Sphaerotilus microaerophilus: one gene and its partner. Each later gene encodes a partner of the first gene's protein in a complex. Links are inferred from orthologs where the notes say so. Each region holds a gene or a part of one and is shown on either strand. Other genes may lie near its edges.

Evidence for each region.
Region 2: the proteins of cheY (region 1) and NGK70_RS19845 are in contact, whole or in part, in a solved structure (PDB 1A0O), measured with the Escherichia coli proteins. The link is inferred for Sphaerotilus microaerophilus from one-to-one orthologs.

Annotation. Positions count from the first base shown.
Region 1 is NZ_AP025730.1:1,596,474-1,606,661, reverse strand. What follows is about bases 4,273-7,193. They hold cheY (chemotaxis response regulator CheY), read left to right. Parts: upstream 4,273-5,494; coding sequence 5,495-5,893; downstream 5,894-7,193. Other genes in these bases: NGK70_RS07050 (aminopeptidase), read right to left, coding at 6,571-7,193; NGK70_RS07055 (protein phosphatase CheZ), read left to right, coding at 5,905-6,546; motB (flagellar motor protein MotB), read left to right, coding at 4,486-5,430; motA (flagellar motor stator protein MotA), read left to right, coding at 4,273-4,434. Also shown: flagellar transcriptional regulator FlhD, read left to right, coding at 93-416; flagellar transcriptional regulator FlhC, read left to right, coding at 487-1,023; NGK70_RS07080 (HD-GYP domain-containing protein), read left to right, coding at 1,231-2,436; NGK70_RS07075 (class I SAM-dependent methyltransferase), read left to right, coding at 2,499-3,425; more of motA, read left to right, coding at 3,577-4,272; more of NGK70_RS07050, read right to left, coding at 7,194-7,647; NGK70_RS07045 (molybdopterin-containing oxidoreductase family protein), read right to left, coding at 7,644-9,764; NGK70_RS07040 (M20 aminoacylase family protein), read left to right, coding at 9,859-10,188. UniProt on the Escherichia coli protein: Involved in the transmission of sensory signals from the chemoreceptors to the flagellar motors.
Region 2 is NZ_AP025730.1:4,648,103-4,658,317, reverse strand. The notes cover bases 4,829-7,776. They hold NGK70_RS19845 (chemotaxis protein CheW), read left to right. Parts: upstream 4,829-5,162; coding sequence 5,163-7,391; downstream 7,392-7,776. Other genes in these bases: NGK70_RS19840 (methyl-accepting chemotaxis protein), read left to right, coding at 7,443-7,776; NGK70_RS19850 (response regulator), read left to right, coding at 4,829-5,023. Outside these bases: imidazole glycerol phosphate synthase subunit HisH, read left to right, coding at 1-482; hisA (1-(5-phosphoribosyl)-5-[(5-phosphoribosylamino)methylideneamino]imidazole-4-carboxamide isomerase), read left to right, coding at 525-1,268; imidazole glycerol phosphate synthase subunit HisF, read left to right, coding at 1,283-2,062; NGK70_RS19865 (response regulator), read right to left, coding at 2,070-2,705; NGK70_RS19860 (hybrid sensor histidine kinase/response regulator), read right to left, coding at 2,702-3,859; NGK70_RS19855 (hypothetical protein), read left to right, coding at 4,129-4,590; more of NGK70_RS19850, read left to right, coding at 4,661-4,828; more of NGK70_RS19840, read left to right, coding at 7,777-9,164; NGK70_RS19835 (chemotaxis protein CheW), read left to right, coding at 9,323-9,871; NGK70_RS19830 (ABC transporter permease), read right to left, coding at 9,891-10,215. UniProt on the Escherichia coli protein: Involved in the transmission of sensory signals from the chemoreceptors to the flagellar motors. CheA is autophosphorylated; it can transfer its phosphate group to either CheB or CheY.

The DNA of each region.
Region 1 (10,188 bases):
GCAAGCCAGTTCGTATCTTCACAATTCATCTCACGTTGATACCGAACCGCTGCCAAGGCAACGAGGCAGACACCCCAAGCAAGGAGCCCGTCATGAACACCGAACAGATCCTCTCCGAAATCCGCGAAGCCAACCTGTCGTACATGATGCTGGCGCAGAGCCTGATCCGCTCCGACCGCGAGCAGGCCCTGTTCCGCCTGGGCATTTCGGAAGAGACCGCCACCCTGCTGGAAATGCTGTCGCCCGCCCAGATGATGAAGATTGCCTCCGGCAACACGCTGCTGTGCCGCATGCGCTGTGACGACGATCTGGTGTGGAACCTGCTGACCAACCACGGCAAGAGCGCCGCCAACGACAGCGTCTCTCGCCTGCACGCCAGCATCCTGATGGCCGGGCGCCATCGCGAAGCCGCCTGATCCAGGCCCGCACGCCGCACCGCCCAGCCGACCGAACGCCACGCACACCAGACACCCGGGGGAACACACCATGCGCACCAAGAGCATCCTGACCGAAGCCAAGCAGATCGACCGCGCCGTCACGCTCATCAAGCTGGGTGCCCGCCTGCAGGTGCTGGAATCGGAAACCGACCTCTCGTACGAGCGCCTGCTGCGCCTGTACAAGGAAGTCGCCGGCAAGTCGCCAAGCAAGGGCCAGCTGCCCTTCTCCACCGACTGGTTCATGACCTGGCAGCCCAACATCCATGCCAGCCTGTTCCTGAACACGCATGAGTACCTGAACAAGGTGGCCGAGATGGACGAGATCGACACCGTCATCAAGGCCTACCAGCTCTACCTGGAGCAGACGCAGGCCCAGGGCCTGGAGCCGCTGCTGTCGGTGACGCGCGCCTGGCGCCTGGTGAAGTTCGTGGACAACGGCATGCTGACCATGACCAAGTGCTCCAAGTGCGGCGGCCATTTCGTGACCCACCCCCATGAGATCGCCAAGCACTTCGTGTGCGGCCTGTGCAACCCCCCGGCACGGGCCGGCAAGGGCAAGGCCAGCGGCGCGCTCCAACTGCATTGACGTGACTGGCTCGAACGCTTCCTCCTGGCACCTCTGAGGTGCTTTTGAACGGGTCTGCCAAGCAGACCCGTTTTTTTCTGCCACTTCTGCCAACCCTGCCGCCGTTGCCTTTTCTCCCCCCTTTTCCGTCTCAAGGCAAACCGGCAGAGGGTCGATAGTTCTCCCAGACTTCTGGCGCGCACCCCGCGCATGCTGGCAATGACGACCATGGCGTACATCCCCTTGTCACCGGAGCACCTGCGTTTGCGGGATCCCCTGCCGTTCGGGGTCTATGACGCCAACGGCATGCTGCTGCTGCCCGCGCGCGGCGTGATCCAGGACCAGAGCAAGCTCGCGCTGCTGCAGGCCAAGCACCTGTTCGTCGACGAGGACGAGTCGTACCGCTGGCGATCAAGCTTCAAGAGCACGGTCGGCAGCCTGATCCGCACCAATGCCTCGCTGCAGCACATCGCGGTGGCCAACCTGCGGCGCGATCGCGAAGACCCGGCGCGCCAGCGCCAGGACAGCCTCACCGACACCTGGCACATGCTGATGCAGAGTCTGGCAGGCGCACTGCGCACGGCCGGTACCCAGAGCGGCTGGCTGGAAACGGTGCAGGCCAGCCTGGCCCAGGCGCGGGCGCTGGAGCAACGCTCGGCGCATGCACCGCTGTACCTGCTGGTGCAACACGCCCTGCATTCCTGCGAGCAATACAGCAGCCAGCACGCGATGCTGTGCGCGCTGATCTGCGAGCGCGTCGGCACGGTGCTCGGCTGGCCGGCCGAGGAGATCGACAGCCTGGTGGGCGCCGCCCTGACGATGAACGTGGCCATGACGGTGCTGCAGGACAACCTGGCCAAGCAGCGCCTGCCGCTGTCGCCCGACCAGCGCGAGCGCATCGTGGGGCACGGCCTGCGGGGCTCGACACTGCTGGCCGGCGCTGGCGTCACGGACGCGCGCTGGCTGAAGATCGTGCGACTGCACCACGACACCAGCCTGCTCGAACGCCCGCTCAAGACGCTGGACGCCGCCAGCCGGCTGGCCCGGCTGCTGTACACCGTCGACCGCTTCACTGCCAAGATCAGCCGCCGCAGTTCGCGCCTGCCCATGTCGCCGCTGGCCGCCGCCCGCAGCGCCTGCGTGGGCGCCGATGGCCAGCCCGATGAGCTGGGCGCCGCCATCCTCAAGGCCCTGGGCATGTACCCGCCGGGCAGCTACGTGCAGCTCGCCAACGGCGAGGTCGGTGTGGTGATGAAGCGTGGCCAACGCGCCAACGAGCCCCTCGTGGCAGTGCTGGTTGGCACCAGCGGGCTGGCGCTCAGTGCGCCGGTGCTGCGTGATACCTCCAGCGCGGCGCGCGCCGTTGTCGGCGTGGCTGCCGTCGACAGCATCAAGGTTCGCCTGCAGCACGAGCAGCTGCTGGCCCTGCTCTGAACGGTCCCGGCCAGTCTTGGCCCGGAACCGGCCCGTTGCCCCCTGACCCCGCGGCAAACGCCATGTCCCGCCAATCCATTCCCACGGTCTCTCCCCTGCGCCCGGGTGCCCGCCTGACCCGGACAGGAGACTCCACGGCAGCCGCCGCCAACGACAGCCCCCTGCGCAGTGCCTGCGCGCGGCTGCGTTGGCCACTGCCGGCGCTGCTCACCTGGGCCACAGCCTGGGGCCTCTTCACGACCCTGCAGCAACTGGGCGTGGCAACCGCCGCTGCGATGGCTGCGGCGCTGCTGCTGGGTGGGACGGCGGGGCTGGGCACGGGCCTGGCAGGTCATTCACGCTGGCGGGGCTGGATCGTCGCGGTCGGCTTCCCACTCTCTTGGGGGCTGCATGCCCTGCTGCACGGCCTGGCCGTGCCCGCGGCGGGGCTGGGGAGCACGGTCGCCGCAGGCGGCGTGCTCGGCGAGTTGCCCGCCTGGGCTTGGCTGGTGCCACTGGCGCTGTTCCTGCTGGCCTACCCGCTGCGAGCCTGGCACGACGCACCGTTCTTTCCCACCCCCTCTGACGCCCTGGAAGGGCTGGCCGACATCGCCCCGCTGCCCGCTCGGGCACGCATCCTCGATGCCGGTTGCGGCCTGGGCCACGGCCTGCAGGCCCTGCGCCGGGCCTACCCGAGCGCGCAGCTGCAAGGCGTCGAGTGGAGCTGGCCGCTGCGCTGGCTGGCCTCGCTGCGCTGCCGCTGGGCCCACATCCGGCGCGGCGACATGTGGGCACAGAGCTGGAGTGGCCACGACATGGTCTACCTGTTCCAGCGCCCCGAAAGCATGGCGCATGCCGCCGCCAAGGCCCGCCAGGAAATGCGCCCGGGCAGCTGGCTGGTGAGCCTGGAATTCAAGGCCCCCGGGCTGCGCCTGCATGCCGTGCTGCAGCGCGAGGACGCACGCCCGGTGTGGGTCTACGCGATCGGCCCGGCACCGCGCCGCGGCTGACCCGCCTCTGCAGCCCCGCAACGACGGCGAGAGATTTTTCACTTTCCGCCATCTCAAGTCACCAGGGCGGCCCTCCGATATGCAAAACAGACTTCATCTGCCGACCCGGCCCCTCGTGACGCCGGCGGCCCCCTGATCCGGAAAGCACCCCATGTTCGTCATCGTCGGCTGGCTCGTGGCCCTGGGCTGCATCTTCGGCGTGTACATCGTGCACGGCGGCAACATCAGCGTGATCCTGAAGGCACTGCCCTTCGAGATGATCACCATCTTCGGCGCCGCCGCCGGCGCCTTCCTGGCCAACAACCAGATGAAGGTGGTGAAGGCCTCGATGGCCGGCCTGGGCCGCTGCTTCAAGGGCAGCAAGTTCAACAAGGCCCGCTACATGGAGCTGCTGTCGCTCATGTACGACCTGCTGCAGAAGGTGCGCAAGGAGGGCCTGATGTCCATCGAAAAGGACGTCGAGGACCCGCACAGCTCGGCCATCTTCCAGAAGTACCCGGCGGTGGGCAATGACCACCACGTGACCGAGTTCATCACCGACTACCTGCGCATGATGGTGTCGGGCAACCTGAATGCCCATGAGATCGAGAGCCTGATGGACCAGGAGATCGACACCCATCACCAGGAGGAGCACGCCGCGGTGGCCGCCATCGCGCGGCTGGCCGGTGGCCTGCCCGCCTTCGGCATCGTGGCTGCGGTGCTGGGCGTGGTGAACACCATGGGTTCGGTGGGCCAGCCACCGGCGGTGCTGGGCGGCATGATCGGCTCGGCGCTGGTGGGCACGTTCCTGGGCATCTTGCTGGCCTATGGCTTCGTCGAGCCGCTGGGCGGCCTGCTGGAGCAGAAGGTCGAGGACGCCGGCAAGGAACTGCAGTGCATCAAGAGCACGCTGCTGGCCTCGATGCAGGGCTACGCACCGCAGATCGCGATCGAGTTCGGCCGCAAGGTGCTCTATTCCGGCGATCGCCCCAGCTTCACTGAGCTGGAATCGCACCTGAAGAAGAAGTGATGCCCGAGCTGACACCAACCCTGGTGCCTGCGCGCATCCCAGGAGCCTGCCATGGCCGGTGATGCCAAGAAGCTGCAACCGATCATCGTCAAGAGGGTCAAGAAGGCCGGCCACGCGGCGCACGGCGGCGCGTGGAAGATCGCCTACGCCGACTTTGTGACGGCGATGATGGCCTTCTTCCTGCTGATGTGGCTGCTGGGCTCGACCACCGAGGGCGACAAGAAGGGCATCGCGGACTACTTCCAGTCCCCCCTGAAGGTCGCGCTGATGGGTGGCGGCTCCGGTGCCGGCGACGCCTCCTCGCTGCTCAGGGGCGGCGGCACCGACCTCACCCGACAGGGCGGTCAGGTGAAAAAGGGCGACGTCGAGGCCAAGCACAAGACCTACAACCTCAAGGCCCTGAAAGCCGAGCAGCGTAAGGCCGAACAGGCGAGGCTGAGCGAGCTGAAGGAGAAGATGGCCGAGGTCATCGCCAACTCGCCCAAGCTGGCCGAGTTCAAGTCACAGGTGCGCCTGGACATGACCCGCGAGGGCCTGCGCATCCAGATCGTGGACGACCAGAAGCGGCCGATGTTCGACAGCGGCTCGGCCGAGGTGCAGCCCTACATGCGCGAGATCCTGCGCGCCATCGGCTCGGTGCTCACCGAAGTACCCAACCGCCTGACGCTGGAGGGGCACACCGACGCCAAGCCGATGGGTTCGGGCCTGGGCTACAGCAACTGGGAGCTGTCGTCCGACCGCGCCAACAGCTCGCGCCGTGAACTGCTGGCCGGCGGGCTGGACGATGCGCGCATCCTGCGCGTGCAGGGGCTGGCCGCCAGCGTGCCCTTTGACCGCCAGGACCCGCTGCACCCCATCAACCGGCGCATCAGCATCATCGTGATGACCCGTGACGCCGAGGAGCGGTTCTTCCAGTCCGGCGACGCCCCGCTGCCCGAGGAAGACGCCGCCAGTGCGCCCGCAGAAATTTCAAGTTCTGCGCCGCCAAACCGATAAACACGGGGTCAATCTTCGACCCGTCCCTGCGACCCGCCCGCATCCAGATCCCCAAGGAGCGCACATGACCGCCTCTACCGACCTCAAGTTCCTGGTCGTCGACGACTTCTCGACCATGCGCCGCATCGTGCGCGGCCTGCTCAAGGAAATGGGCTGCAACAACGTCGAGGAAGCCGAAGACGGCGCCGTGGCGCTGAACATGCTGCGCAGCGGCCGCTTCGACTTCGTTGTCAGCGACATCAACATGCCCAACATGACCGGCTTTGACCTGCTCAAGGCGATCAAGGCCGACGAGACGCTGCGCCATCTCCCCGTGTTGATGGTCACCGCCGAAGCGCGCAAGGAAGACATCGTGCTCGCCGCCCAGAGCGGTGCGGCCGGCTACATCGTCAAGCCCTTCACCAAGGCAACGCTGGAGGAGAAGGTCACCAAGATCATGCAGAAGCTCGGCGCCACCGCCTGAGGGAGAACACGATGACCGCCGAAGCACTTGCCACCGCGACCGTCACCGTCTGCGCCGAACAACCCGGCACACCGGAAACCGTGTTCCTGCAGATCGGTGCCATCACCCGCCTGCTGCACGACACCATGCAGCAACTGGGGGTGATGCCCCAGCTCAAGGTCGCCACCGAAGGCCTGCCTGACGCTCGCAGTCGCCTGAACTACATCGTGCGCAAGACCAGCGAGGCCGCCGACAAGGTGCTGAACTCGGTCGACCAGGCCAAGTTCGAACACCACAACATCGCAAAGCAGACCCGTGCGATGGGCGAGGCGCTGGTACGTGACCCCGTCAAGGCAGTGGCCAGCGGTGCGGTGCTGAATTTCGTGCACGACATCGAGGCGGCCACCGCGCGCATCGACCAGCACCTGACCGACATCATGCTGGCCCAGGACTTCCACGACCTGACCGGCCAGGTGGTGTCCAAGGTGGTGAACCTGGCCAACGAACTGGAGACCAATCTGGTCAAGCTGCTCGTGCAGGTGGTGCCGCCCGAGCAGCGCGACAAGGTCGACCCCACCGTGCTGCACGGCCCCGTGGTGGACGCCACCGGCCGCACCGACGTGGTGCAGGACCAGGGCGAGGTCGACGACCTGCTGGCCAGCCTGGGGTTCTAGCCCCCAGCAAGCGGCAAGACAGGGTCAGGGCAGCGCCAGCGCAGCGTCGCGCGTTGCCTTCGGCAGCTCGGCCAGCCGTTTCACCTCCGAGTGGAAGCGCGGCCAGTCCCGCCCGCTGCGCTCGAACAGCCGCTCGAACTCGCCGACCCGCTCGTTGTAGGCCCCCAGGATCGCGAGCTGCGGGTTGCCAGCCGCCTCGAACCAGCGGTCGTAGCCACCGTAGCCGGCCCAGCGCCCGGCCTTCAGTTCGGCATGGGCGGTGCGCATCCCGGCCAGGATCGCTGCCTTGCCGCGGCGCTTTTCGTCGTCGGTGGATGAACTGCCGTACAGCCGCACCAACTCGGCACGGGTACGCAGCGTGAGAGCGCGGAAATCATCGCGCCGCCCATCCTGCTTCTCGGCCTCCACCGCCAGGGCCTCCCGCGCGCTGCCGCGCAGCCACTGCGCGCTGCCCATGCGCTCCACCGCCGTGGCGTAGGACTCGTTGAACACCGTGTCGTCCTCGGCATAGGCCACCTGGTGGCTCAGCTCGTGGAAGATCAGCCGCGCCAGATCGACATCGGAGCCGCGGATGAAGGTATTGAGCAGCGGGTCGGCAAACCAGCGCCCCGGCAGCTTGCCCAGCGTCGAGTAGGCCGGCACCGCGTAGACGTAGGTTTCCCAGCCCTCGGCCTGCAGCTGCTTCGCCAGCGCATCGGCCTCGCCGCGATCGAAATAGCCGCGGTAGCCAACGCAGCCGACCACCGGGTGGCACCAGCCCTTCAGCTCCAGCGACAGCTCCCGCGTGGCCACCACGTTCCACACCGCGGCGGGGCGCTTCAGGTCGGCGTAGCGGCGGTAGCTGGCGTTGTCCGGCAGCGCCAGCTCGCGCGAGGCGTAGTCGCGCAGCGATTGGCTGAGCTGCAGGCGCTCGCGCAGCTCGGGCGGCGTGGCCGGGTCGGCCAGCCAGTGATCCACCGGCCGCGCGGCGTTGAGCAGCTCCAGGTGGCCGCTGGCGGATTGCCAGTAGTAGCTGACATGCGCACAGCCGCCCAGGCCGATGCAGGCCGCCGCCAGACCGAGCAGCAGGGCCAGGGCGGCGAGGCGCGTGCGCGGCTTCATGCCCCTGCGGCCTGCGGTGCCAACTCGGCATCGGCCCGCTCGACCTCCACCAGGCAGTCGTAGAAGCAGGGGGCCTCGCCCAGGTCGGTGAGGCGCTGGTGGGTCAGCTCGTTGACATTGCTGCCACGCAGGCCCAGCTTGCGCCACCAGACCCCCAGCCCGTTGACCACCCCGCGGCGGGCGCGCGCGCTCACCCGCGCGACGCAGTGGTAGCTGCCCCGGTCATTGAAGACCCGCACCACGCCGCCATCGACGAGCCCGCGCGCCGCGGCATCGGCCGCACAGATCTCCAACACCGGCTCCCGCTCGGTGGCCTGCAGGCTGGCCACATTGACGAAGGTGGAGTTCAGGAAATGCCGCGCCGGCGGCGAGATCATCGCCAGCGGATAGCGCGCTGCCAACACCGGGTTGGTCTCGGCGCACTCGTGGTTGGGCACATGGTCAGGCAGCGGCAGGTCCGGCCCGCAGGCACGCGCCCGGCCGCTCGCGGTCGGGAAGCCGCCCTCGGCAAACGGCGCCTCGGGCAGCGGCAGTTGGACCCAGCCGTCGCGCCAGAGGCGGTCGAAGTCCACCGCGTCGCCAAAGGCCTGGCGCGCCAGCGCCATGTCGTCGTCGGCAAAGCCGGGCTCGTCGAAGCCCAGCCGCGTGGCCAGCTCGCGGAACACCTGGGCGTTCGGCCGGGCCTGGCCACGCGGGGCCAGAGACGGCTGGTTGGCGAGCAGCCAGGTGTGGCCGTAGCTGGCGTGCACATCCACATGCTCGAGCTGCATGGTGGCAGGCAGCACGTAGTCGGCATGGTCGGCGGTGTCGGTCAGGAAGTGCTCCAGTACCACGGTGAACAGGTCCTCACGGGCGAAGCCGGCGGCCACCCGGGCCGACTCGGGCGCGATCGCCACCGGGTTGCTGTTGTAGACCACCAGCGCCTCGATGCGCGGCCCCCCGTCCAGCACCGCCTCGCCCGGCTGCGCCAGCAGGGCGTCGCCGATGGTGGCCATGTTGATGGTGCGCACTCGCCGCCCCGCCAGCAGGTGGGGCTGGTGGAAGGCCGGGTTGCGCACCGGCTTGTTCCAGCCCGAGGCCGAGAGCAGCAGCCCGCCGGCCCGGTGCCGCCAGGCCCCGACCAGGCAGGGCAGCAGCGCGATCAGTCGCACCGCGTTGCCCCCGCCGTGCACCCGCTGCATGCCGTAGTTCAGGCGGATGGCCGCCGGTGCCGTCGTGCCGTAGTCCTGCGCGAGGCCCCGCACCTCGTCGGGCGTGAGGCCGCAGACCTGTGCGGCGCGCTCGGGCGGCCACTGCAGCGCACGCTCGCGCAGCTCGGGCCAGCCTTCGACGTGGCGGGCCAGGTAGTCGTGGTCGAGCCAGTCGTTCACGATCAGCTCGTGCATCAGACCCAGCGCCAGGGCGCCATCGCTGCCCGGGCGCAATGCAATGTGCTGGTGGCACTTCTCGGCGGTCTCGGTGCGGCGTGGATCGATCGCGATCAGCTTCGCGCCCGCGCGCTTGGCCGCCTGCGCAAAGGTCCAGAAGTGCACGCTGGAGGTGATCGGGTTGCTGCCCCAGATCAGGATCAACCGGCTCTCGGCAAAGTGCTGCAGGTGCATGCCCACGGTGGAACCGTAGGTCATCGCCAGCCCGGTCGCGCCGGCCTCGGCGCAGATGCTGCGGTGCAGCTGCGACGCGCCCAGGCGGTTCCAGAACCGCGCGGCCATGCCCTCGCCCTGCACGAAGCCCATCGTGCCGGCATAGCTGTAGGGCTGGATGGCCTGCGGATCGCGCGCCGCGATGGCCCGCAGCCGTGCGGCGATGTCGTCCAGCGCCTCGTCCCAGCTGACCGGCACGAACTCGCCCCGCCCCTTTGGCCCGACCCGTTTGAGCGGCGTCAGCACACGCTCCGGGTGCTCGATGCGCTCCATGTAGCGCGACACCTTGGTGCACAGCGCGCCGTGCGTGGGCGGGTGGTCCGGGTCGCCCTGCAGCCGGATCACCCGCCCGCCCTGCACCGTGACGCGGATCGCACAGGTGTCGGGGCAGTCGTGCGGGCAGGCGGCGTGCACCACCGACACGGTGGCAGCGGCATCGCCGTCAGGGGCATGGGCGGGGGCAGGGTTGGCACTCATGCCGAGATGATGGCATGGGCTCCTGCAGCGCGGGTCCGGGCCCGGCGATAAGATGGATTCGCTGTCCTCCTTCAACGCGCCTGCCGCCCGCCCCATGTCCACGCTGCCCGCCTCTGCCAGCGCCCTCGCTGTCGACACCGACCTGCTGACCGCGATCCGCCGCGACATCCACGCCCACCCGGAGCTGTGCTTCGAAGAGGTGCGCACCTCGGACCTGGTGGCCAGTCAGCTCGCCGCCTGGGGCATCGAAGTCCACCGCGGTCTGGGCCGCACCGGGCTGGTCGGCGTGATCCGGCATGGCAGCTCGCCGCGCGCCATCGGCCTGCGCGCCGACATGGACGCGCTGCCGATGACCGAGCACAACCACTTCCCCCACGCCAGCCGGCACCCGGGCCGCATGCACGCCTGCGGCCACGACGGCCAC
Region 2 (10,215 bases), 3.1 Mb from region 1 along the record:
TGGCCGCCTCCGGCATGAAGGAGGCGGTGCTCGAAGCGGCCGCCAGCAAGCCGCTGATGGGCGTGTGCGTGGGCATGCAGATGCTGCTGGACCACAGCGAGGAGCAGGACACGCCCGGCCTCGGCCTGATCGCCGGGCAGGTGCGGCGCTTCCGCCTGGAAGGCCAGGTCCAGCCCGATGGCAGCCGCTACAAGGTGCCGCAGATGGGCTGGAACCGCGTGCGCCAGCAGGCCCACGTGCGGCACGGTGGCGGCGTCCACCCGATCTGGGCCGGCGTGCCCGACGGTGCCTGGTTTTACTTCGTGCACAGCTACTACGCTGCACCCGAATCGGCGGCCCACGCTGCCGGTGAAACCGACTATGGCGCCGCCTTTACCAGCGCCGTGGCGCGGGATAACATTTTTGCCACCCAGTTCCACCCCGAGAAGAGCGCGGACCACGGCTTGGCGCTGTACCGCAATTTCCTGAGCTGGAACCCCTGAGTTCCCACTCTCCCTTCCTTCAACCCTGCCTCGACACCAGCCATGTTGCTGATCCCCGCCATCGACCTGAAAGACGGCAAGTGCGTGCGCCTCAAGCAAGGCGACATGAATGACTCCACCACCTTTGGCGAGGACCCGGCAGCGATGGCACGCCGCTGGCTCGACGCCGGGGCACGGCGCCTGCATCTGGTGGATCTTAACGGGGCCTTTGCCGGCAAGCCCGTCAACGAGGGCGCCATCAAGGCCATCATCGCCGAGGTGGGCAGCGAGATCCCAGTGCAGCTGGGCGGCGGTATCCGTGACCTGGACACCATCGAGCGCTACCTCGACGATGGCCTGAGCTACGTCATCATCGGCACCGCAGCGGTCAAGAACCCCGGCTTCCTGCGCGATGCCTGCACGGCGTTTGGCGGCCACATCATCGTCGGCCTCGATGCCAAGGACGGCAAGGTCGCCACGGATGGCTGGAGCAAGCTCACCGGCCACGAGGTGGTGGACCTGGCCAAGAAGTTCGAGGACTACGGCGTCGAGGGCGTGATCTACACCGACATCGGCCGCGACGGCATGCTCTCGGGCATCAACATCGACGCCACTGTGCGTCTCGCTCAGGCGCTCACCATCCCCGTGATCGCCTCTGGCGGCCTGAGCAACCTGGCCGACATCGAGGCGCTGTGTGCGGTGGAGAGCGAAGGCGTGCAGGGCGTGATCTGCGGCCGCGCCATCTACACCGGCGACCTCGACTTCGCCGCCGGCCAGCGCCGTGCGGACGAACTCAACGGCGCCTGAACCCAGGGCTGCCCATGCTCGCCAAACGCATCATCCCCTGCCTCGACGTCACCGGCGGCCGGGTCGTCAAGGGCGTCAATTTCGTCGAACTGCGTGACGCGGGCGATCCGGTCGAGATCGCGGCGCGCTACAACGAGCAGGGTGCCGACGAGCTGACCTTCCTGGACATCACCGCCACCAGCGACGGCCGTGACCTGATCCTGCACATCATCGAGGACGTGGCCTCGCAGGTCTTCATCCCGCTGACGGTGGGCGGCGGCGTGCGCACGGTGGAAGACGTGCGGCGCCTGCTCAACGCCGGGGCCGACAAGGTCAGCTTCAACTCCGCTGCGGTGGCCAACCCGCAGGTGATCCGCGACGCGTCGGACAAATACGGCGCCCAGTGCATCGTCGTGGCCATCGACGCCAAGCGCCGCGTCGGCGAGGATCTGGCGACCAAGGGACCGGGCTGGGACGTCTACACCCACGGCGGGCGCAAGAACATGCACCTGGACGCGGTGGCCTGGGCCACGCAGATGGCCCAGATGGGCGCCGGCGAAATCCTGCTCACCAGCATGGACCGTGACGGCACCCGCATCGGCTTCGACCTCGCACTCACCCGTGCCGTGGCCGATGCCGTGCCGGTACCGGTGATTGCGTCAGGCGGCGTCGGCACCCTCGATCACCTGGCCGACGGCGTTCAGCAGGGTGGCGCGGATGCGGTGCTGGCTGCCAGCATCTTCCACTACGGCGAGCACACCGTGCTCGAAGCCAAGCAGGTGATGGCCGCGCGCGGGATCCCGGTACGGCTGTGACCGCAGGCTAGCTCACCAAGCCATTGCGGATCGCGTAGACGGTGAGCTCGGAGTTGTTCGCCAGCCCGAGCTTCTCCAGCACGCGGGCGCGGTAGACGCTCACGGTCTTGGGGCTGAGGCTGAGTTCCTCGGCGATGTCGGCCAGGCGCTTGCCCGAGGCGATCATCGTCAGGGTCTGCAACTCGCGGTCGGAGAGCTTGTCGTGCGCGGCCTCGGCGGTGGGCGCGGTGAGGTTCTCGACCAGCATCTGCGCCATCTCGGCGGTGATGTACTTGCGGCCCTGAGCCACCATGCGCACCGCGGCGACGATCTGCGCCGGGTCGCCCCCCTTGTTGACGTAGCCGAAGGCGCCAGCACGCAGCGCGCGCAGGGCGTACTGGTCCTCGGGGTACATGGAGACGACCAGCACGCGGATGGGCGAGCCCTCCTCCTTGAGGGTGTGCAGCACGTCCAGGCCGCTGCGCCCGGGCAGGTTGATGTCGAGCACCAGCACGTCGCAGCCCTGCCGGCGCAGCAGGGCGCGCAGCTCGCCGTACTCTCCGGCCTCGCCCACCACTTCGAGATCGGGCTGTTCGGCCAGGGTGTCGCGGATGCCGCGCCGGATCAGGGCGTGGTCGTCGCAGAGGATCACGCGTGTGGTCATAGTTCCCCCCAGGTCGATGGATCGTGCTCGCTGGTCAGCGCAGCGGTCGGTTCGGCGTCGAGCGTGCCGGCGCGGGTCGCAGGGCCGGCCAGCGGTACCGACAGGATCAGCGTCGTGCCCGTGGGCGTGCTCGACAGGTCGATCCAGCCGCCCACCGTGTCGGCCCGCTCGTGCAGTCCGCGGATGCCGAAGGAGCGCTCCTTGCCCAGGTCGCCGCGGCCCAGCCCGCGGCCGTTGTCGCTGATCTCCATCGAGAGCACGCCTGCGGCCACGGTGAGGTCCACCTCCACCCGGCTGGCGTTGGCGTGCTTGGAGATGTTGGTGAGGGCCTCCTGCGCGGTGCGGTAGGCCACCAGCGGCACGCCCGGCGGCAGGCGCAGGTGCTCGTGGCTGGAGCGGAAGACGCAGGCGATGCCGCTGCGGCGCTCGAAGCGCGAGGTCATCCACTGCAGGGCCGCCACCAATCCCTGCTCCAGGATCGCCGGGCGCAGGTTGTGCATGATGCGCTGGCTGGCCTCGATGGCATGGCGGATGGTTTCCAGCGCCTGTAGCGCTCGCTCGCGGGCGGCGGGCGTTTCGGCGTGGCGGGCCAGCCAGGCGAGGTCGAACTTCACCGCGGTGAGCGAGCCGCCGACGTCGTCGTGGATCTCGCGGGCGATGGCGGCGCGCTCCATCTCGATGCTGGTCTGCAGGTGCTGGGCCAGCTCGGACAGGCGCTTGCGCGAGACCGCCAGCTCCTGGTCGGCGCGCTGGCGCGCGCGCTGGCTTTCGCAGGCATCCACCGCGTGCAGCAGCGCCGGGACCAGCCGGGCGAGGTTGCTCTTGAGCAGGTAGTCGGAGGCGCCATTGCGCATCGCCTCCACGGCGGTGTCCTCGCCGATTTCGCCCGACACGAGGATGAAGGGCAGCAGGGCATCGCGCTCGCGCAGCAGCTCCAGCGCGATCAGGCCGGAGAAGCCTGGCAGGTTGTAGTCGGAGATCACCGCGTCCCAGCCGCGGCCCAGTTGTGCCAGGAATTCCCCCTCCTTGTCGACCCGCAGCATGGTGGGCTCCACACCGCCTCGCCGCAGGTGGGCGAGCACCAGCTGGTGGTCGAGCTCGGAGTCTTCGAGGTGGAGGATGCGCAGGCGGCGCAGCGGCTGGGTTCGGGGCATGGGGCGCGGGAGGTGTCGGGCATCGGGCACCGGAGTGCGGCTCCGAAGAGGCCGAGCGATTGTCAGCCAGGTTCCGGGCGCCGACGCGCTGCCGCCGATCCATGGACCGGAATTGAACGGCGAATCACCGGATCTTTCGCTCACCACGACCCGGCCACATTGCGAAAAATTCTATCAATCGCCAAACGCCTCCAATCACCGGGGCGAGAGGCTCTTTCAGACACGGGAACGGACGATGCGCAGGCATCGGCGCTCCCCTTGGAGCCAGCATGCAGATGAACGATGAGCCGCAGGAAGGACCGACGGGGCCGCTGCCGCTGCTCGTGGCGGCGGATCTGCAGGACCACCTGCTCACCGCCACCAATGACCTCGACCGCTTGCAGCGCCTGCTGGCCGATGCCAGCGAGGCCCTGATGGGGCATTTCTACACGGCCAACGGCCACCTGGGCCGTCTGCTGCACCAGGGTGCGGTCTTGCCGCATCTGGACACCGGCGCATTGCACGAGGCGATGCAGAGCATGGCCGGCGCGGTGACGGCGCTGCAGTTCCAGGACATGGCCTCGCAGCTGATTGCGCACACCCACCGTCGCCTGCGCGCCTGCGCCGACCAGATCGCCTGCGAGGCGATGGGTCAGGACCCCGAAGGCGAGGCGGTGATCGAGCAGGCCCCGCTGCGTCCCAACCCGGTGACGCAGGACGAGATGGACGCCGGCTCGATCGAGCTTTTCTAGTTCCGCCTCAAGCAACCGACCCACGCCGCCGATATTCCCCCGGCAAATCAGAATCCCCCCGGAGAGCGCAATGCATTCAATTCTTGCTGTCGACGACTCGGCCTCCATGCGTCAGATGGTTTCCTTCACTCTCAAGAGCGCCGGCTACAACGTCGTTGAGGCGGTGGATGGCCAGGACGCCTGGGAGAAGGCCGGTGGCCGCACCTTCGACCTGGTGCTGACCGACCAGAACATGCCTCGCATGGACGGCATCAGCCTGACCAAGAAGCTGCGCGAGACCTCGCAGTTCAAGGCCACCCCGATCCTGATCCTGACCACGGAGTCCAGCGACCAGATGAAGCAGGCGGGGCGCTCTGCCGGAGCCACCGGCTGGCTGGTCAAGCCCTTCGACCCGACCAAGCTGCTCGAAGTCATCAAGAAAGTGATCCGCTGAGCCGGCTGCTCGCGCTGCCCCGCTGCAGTGCGCCCGCAGGGCTGCACGCCAGGGGCCGTGTCGCGAGCGTTTCAGCCGCCTGCTGGTTGCATGCCACCTGCTCACCCGCCGCTCACCAGGATTCCAAGGGGTCTTTGCCATGGCCGACATGATGTCCGACAGTTCCGCCTCCTCCGGGGCGGGTATCGATCTGAGCCAGTTCTACCAGGTCTTCTTCGAAGAAGCCGGCGAGAACCTGCAGCGCATGGAGCAGCTGCTGCTGGAGCTGAACGTCGCGGCGGCGGATGACGAGGAGCTCAACGCCATCTTCCGCTGTGCCCACTCGATCAAGGGCGGCGCCGCCACCTTCGGCTTTGCCGACGTGGCCGAGCTGACCCACGAGATGGAGACCCTGCTGGACAAGCTGCGCCGCCACGAGCTGCAGCCGCACGTGCGCATGGTCGACGTGCTGCTGGGTGCGGGCGATGCGCTGCGCGCCCAGCTGGAGCGCCACCAGGGCTCGGGCCGCGAGCTGGTTGATACCACCGAGCTGCTGATCCACATCCGTTCGCTGGCCAGCGGCGAGGTGCCAGCTGCAGCGGATGTGTCCACCGTCGCTGCGGCGCCGTCGGCGGCCTCGCAGACTGCGGTGGTGCCTGCACAAGCGGTGCCCGGCCGGCGTGAGCTCGAACTGCGGGTCGGTCCGCTCAAGGACGTCTCGCTGGCCGACAACCTGCAGGAGCTGTTCAAGGAGATCCCGGACCTGGGCAGCATCGAGCCGCTCGACATGGGGCGCCCCATCGACGGCATGCGCCGCTTCAAGGTGGTCACCACCAGCAGCGATGCCGAGCTGATCGACCTGTTCACCTTCCACGTCGCCCGCGAGCAGGTGCAGCTGCAGCCGCTCGGCCCGGGCTACGGGTTCTATCCCGGCAATCCGGGGGTGCCGCCCGAGGAGGTTGGCCAGGCTGCGGGCGTGCCCACCCCGGCCGTGCCGGCCAAGGCCGCGGCCGATCCGGGCTATGGCTTCTTCGACGACGCGCCGGGCGCACCGGCCACGGCCATGACGTCCGACGGGGTTGCAGCGGCGCTGCCGCCGGCACCGGCGGCGGCCCCCGTGCCAGCCGTGGCGCCGGCAGCGCCCGTCGCCGCGCCAGCGCCACGTGCCGAGGCGGCCCGCTCCGCCCCAGCCGTGCGCAATGACAAGGCCAGCACCGGCGGCCTCGACTCCACCACCATCCGCGTGGCGGTGGAAAAGGTCGACCAGCTGATCAACCTGGTGGGCGAGCTGGTGATCACCCAGGCCATGCTGGCGCAAAACAGCCGCGACCTCGACCCGGTGGTCTACCAGCAGCTGGTGGCCGGGCTGAACGACCTCGACCGCAACACCCGCGACCTGCAGGAAGCGGTGATGTCGATCCGCATGATCCCGATGTCGACGGTGTTCAACCGCTTTCCCCGCATGCTGCGCGACCTGGCCAGCAAGCTGGGCAAGAAGGTGGAGCTGGTCACTCAGGGCGAGGCCACCGAGCTGGACAAGGGCCTGATCGAGAAGATCACCGACCCGCTGACGCACCTGGTGCGCAATTCCTGCGACCACGGCGTCGAGATGCCCGACGAACGCCTCGCCAAGGGCAAGCCGGACGTGGGCACGATCACGCTGTCGGCCTCGCACCAGGGCGGCTCGATCGTCATCGAGGTGCGCGACGACGGCAAGGGTCTGTCGCGCGAGAAGCTCCTGAACAAGGCGCGCGAACGCGGCCTGGACGCCCCCGATTCGATGAGTGACCAGGACGTCTGGGGGCTCATCTTCGCGCCCGGCTTCTCCACCGCGGAGGTGGTGACCGACGTGTCCGGCCGGGGCGTGGGCATGGACGTGGTGAAGAAGAACATCACCTCGCTGGGCGGCTCGGTGGAGATCGACTCCGCCGAAGGCTACGGCATGAGTGTCAAGGTGCGGCTGCCGCTGACGCTGGCGATCATGGACGGCATGAGCGTGGGCGTGGGCGACGAGGTCTACATCCTGCCGCTGGCCTCGGTGGTCGAGAGCTTCCAGGTCACCGACAAGACCATCAAGACCATCGGCGGCACGGGCCGCGTGGTGCAGGTGCGCGAGGAGTACATGCCGGTGATCGAGCTGGAGCGGGTGTTCGACGTGCCGCGCTTCGACTTCGAGCGGGTCTCCTCGATCATGGTCGTGGTGGAGGCCGAGGGCGGGCGCGTGGCTCTGCTGGTCGATGAGCTGCTCGGCCAGCAGCAGGTGGTGGTCAAGAACCTCGAAGCCAACTACCGCAAGGTGACGGATGTGTCCGGCGCCACCATCATGGGCGATGGCCGCGTCGCGCTGATCCTGGACACCGGCTCGCTGGTGCGCCGCTCGCGTCACTGACGCTGACTTCGCAGGCGGCGCCCTGTCGCCGTCCTGCGCCGGGGAGACGCCATGAGCCCGATGAACCTGCTGCGGTCGTTCACGATCCGCTTGCGCATGCTGGGCGCCATCGCGATGGTGCTCTGTCTTCTCGCCCTGGTCGGCGGAACGGCTCTGTGGGGACTGAATGAGGTCACGGCCGGCGCGTCCCGTCACATGGAGTCGACCCACGGCAGCACGGTGATCTTGGCGGGCCTGCGTACCGCCTTGGGAAATGTGCGCCGGTATGAGAAGGATTTGCTGATCAACTACGACAGTGCCGAGCAGCAACGAGCCTATCGCCCGAAGTGGCAGGCTGCGGTCGCGCAGGTCCTGGACAGTGCGCATCGATTGGAAGGTGCCGAGGCGGCCGGCAGGGGTGATCCGGCGCGCAAGATCAGCAGCTTGATGACCCAGTATGCCGACAAGGCGAAGCCGGTTTTTCAGGCGGTCGAGATCGGTGGCTTCAACGACGCGCCGGCGGCAAACCAGGCGATGGCTTCTGCCAAGGATCTGGTCCGTGACGTGGACGCGCAGGTCGAGATCCTGGCGTCGGCTCTCGATGCGGAGACGCTTGCGGCGGTCCGCGTGCAGGAGCGGACGGTGCAAATGGCCTGGTGGTCGCTCGCCGCGGCACTCGCGGTGGCGTTCATCCTGGTGGCCCCACTCACGCTGATGAACTCGCGCAGCATCGTCGAGCCGGTCAGGCGGGCCGAGGCCACCGCGCTGGCGATTGCGCGGGGCGATCTGACCCGCCAGATCGTCGTCACCGGCCGCGACGAGTGCTCTCACCTGCTGGCGGCGCTGGCAGAGATGCAGGGGGCGCTGGCGGGCATGGTCGGCAACATCCGCCAGACCACCGAGGCCATCGGCACCGCCAGCAGCGAGATCGCCAGTGGCAACCAGGACCTGTCCAGCCGTACCGAGCAGACGGCCGGCTCGCTGCAGCAAACCGCCAGCTCCATGGAGCAGCTCACCACCACCGTGCGGCAGACGGCGGATTCCGCCCGCGCGGCCAACCAGCTCGCCAGCGCCGCGGCCGAGGCCGCCCAGCGGGGCGGGCAGGTGATGGCCCAGGTGGTTGACAACATGGAGCAGATCAGCGGCTCCAGCCGCAAGATCGGCGAGATCATCGGCGTGATCGACAGCATCGCCTTCCAGACCAACATCCTGGCGCTCAACGCGGCGGTGGAAGCCGCGCGTGCTGGCGAGCAGGGCCGTGGCTTTGCGGTGGTGGCTGGCGAGGTGCGCAGCCTGGCGCAGCGCAGCGCCGATGCGGCGCGCGAGATCAAGGGCCTGATCGCTGCCAGCGTCGAGACCGTGGACAGTGGCGGGCGGCTGGTCCACGCTGCCGGGACCACCATCGGTGCCTTGGTTGCCGATGTGCAGCGGGTCAATCACATCATCGGCGAGATCACCTCGGCGGCGAGCGAGCAGAGCGTCGAGCTGGGCCACGTCAACGGCGCGGTCACCCAGCTCGACCAGATGACGCAGCAGAACGCGGCGCTGGTCGAGCAGAGTGCCGCCGCGGCAGAGAGCCTGCGCGAGCAGTCCCGGCGCCTGACCGAGGTCGTGGCGGCCTTCCACGTGGCCGGTGGTCACGCGGAGCCAGCCCGTGCGCAGCCGGCCCCTGCACAGGCAGCGCGTGCGGCGGCGGCCCCCGCGCCGAAGCCTCCCCGCGCCCAGCCTGCCGTGCCAACCCAGGCCGCCGCAACCCAGGTCGCGACGGCAGGCGACGACTGGACCACCTTCTGAATCCTGCCGCCTACTGAATCCCCGGTGCCTGCCGATAACCCTCCTGCGGGGCTCGGCCAGCGCACCGGCTGCCAGCGGCCGAACCTGCCCGTTCTGCCTTCCCCGCGTCCACCGCGTTCCCAGCGTTCACTGCCTTCCCTGTTCGACAGGAGTCCCCCATGAGCATCGTCCAGGACCGGCCGCGCAGCGCGCTCGCCGAACAATCCCTCGCGTCCTACGGTCGTCAGTCGGCCAACGCCGCCCGCGGTGCCGCTGCCAGTGCGGGTGAGTTCCTCACCTTCCGCCTGGGCGGCGAGGAGTACGGGGTCGACATCCTCAAGGTGCAGGAGATCCGCTCCTACGAGGCACCCACGCGCATTGCCAACTCACCGGCCTTCCTGAAGGGGGTGGTGGACCTGCGCGGCGTGATCGTGCCGATCATCGACCTGCGCCTGAAGCTGGGCTGCGACAGCGCCGAGCTGAACGCCATGACCGTGGTCATCGTGCTGAACATGCGTGGGCGGGTCATCGGCGCGGTGGTTGATGCCGTGTCGGACGTGATCCAGCTCGACGCGGCGCTGGTGCAGCCTGCCCCGGCGATGAATGCCCTGGTCGACACCCGCTACATCCGCGGCATCGCCAACGTCGCCGAGCGCATGCTGATCCTGGTGGACATCGAGTCGGTGCTGACCGGCGACGAGCTCGGCGCGCTCGACGCCAGCTTCTGATCCGCCCCTGCCCGCGGCGCTAGTCCGCCGCGCGGCGCAGCGTTTCGACCACCGGGCGCTGCAGCAGCTCGCGCAGGCTCCACCAGCCGGCCCCCAGCGCCAGCAGCGCACCGGCGGCCGTGCCGGCCAGCGGCACCCACAGCGGCGCGTTCCAGTCGAAGTTGAACACCTGGCGCGCCAGTGCCCAGCCCACGCCCATCGCGGCAGCGCTGGCCAGCAGGCCGGCCAGGGCCCCCACCGACAGCAGCTCCGCGCGCTGCACCTGCGCCAGCAGTCGGCTGCCCGCGCCCATCGCCCGCAGCAGCGCGAATTCGCGCGCGCGCGCCTCACGGCTGGCGCTCACC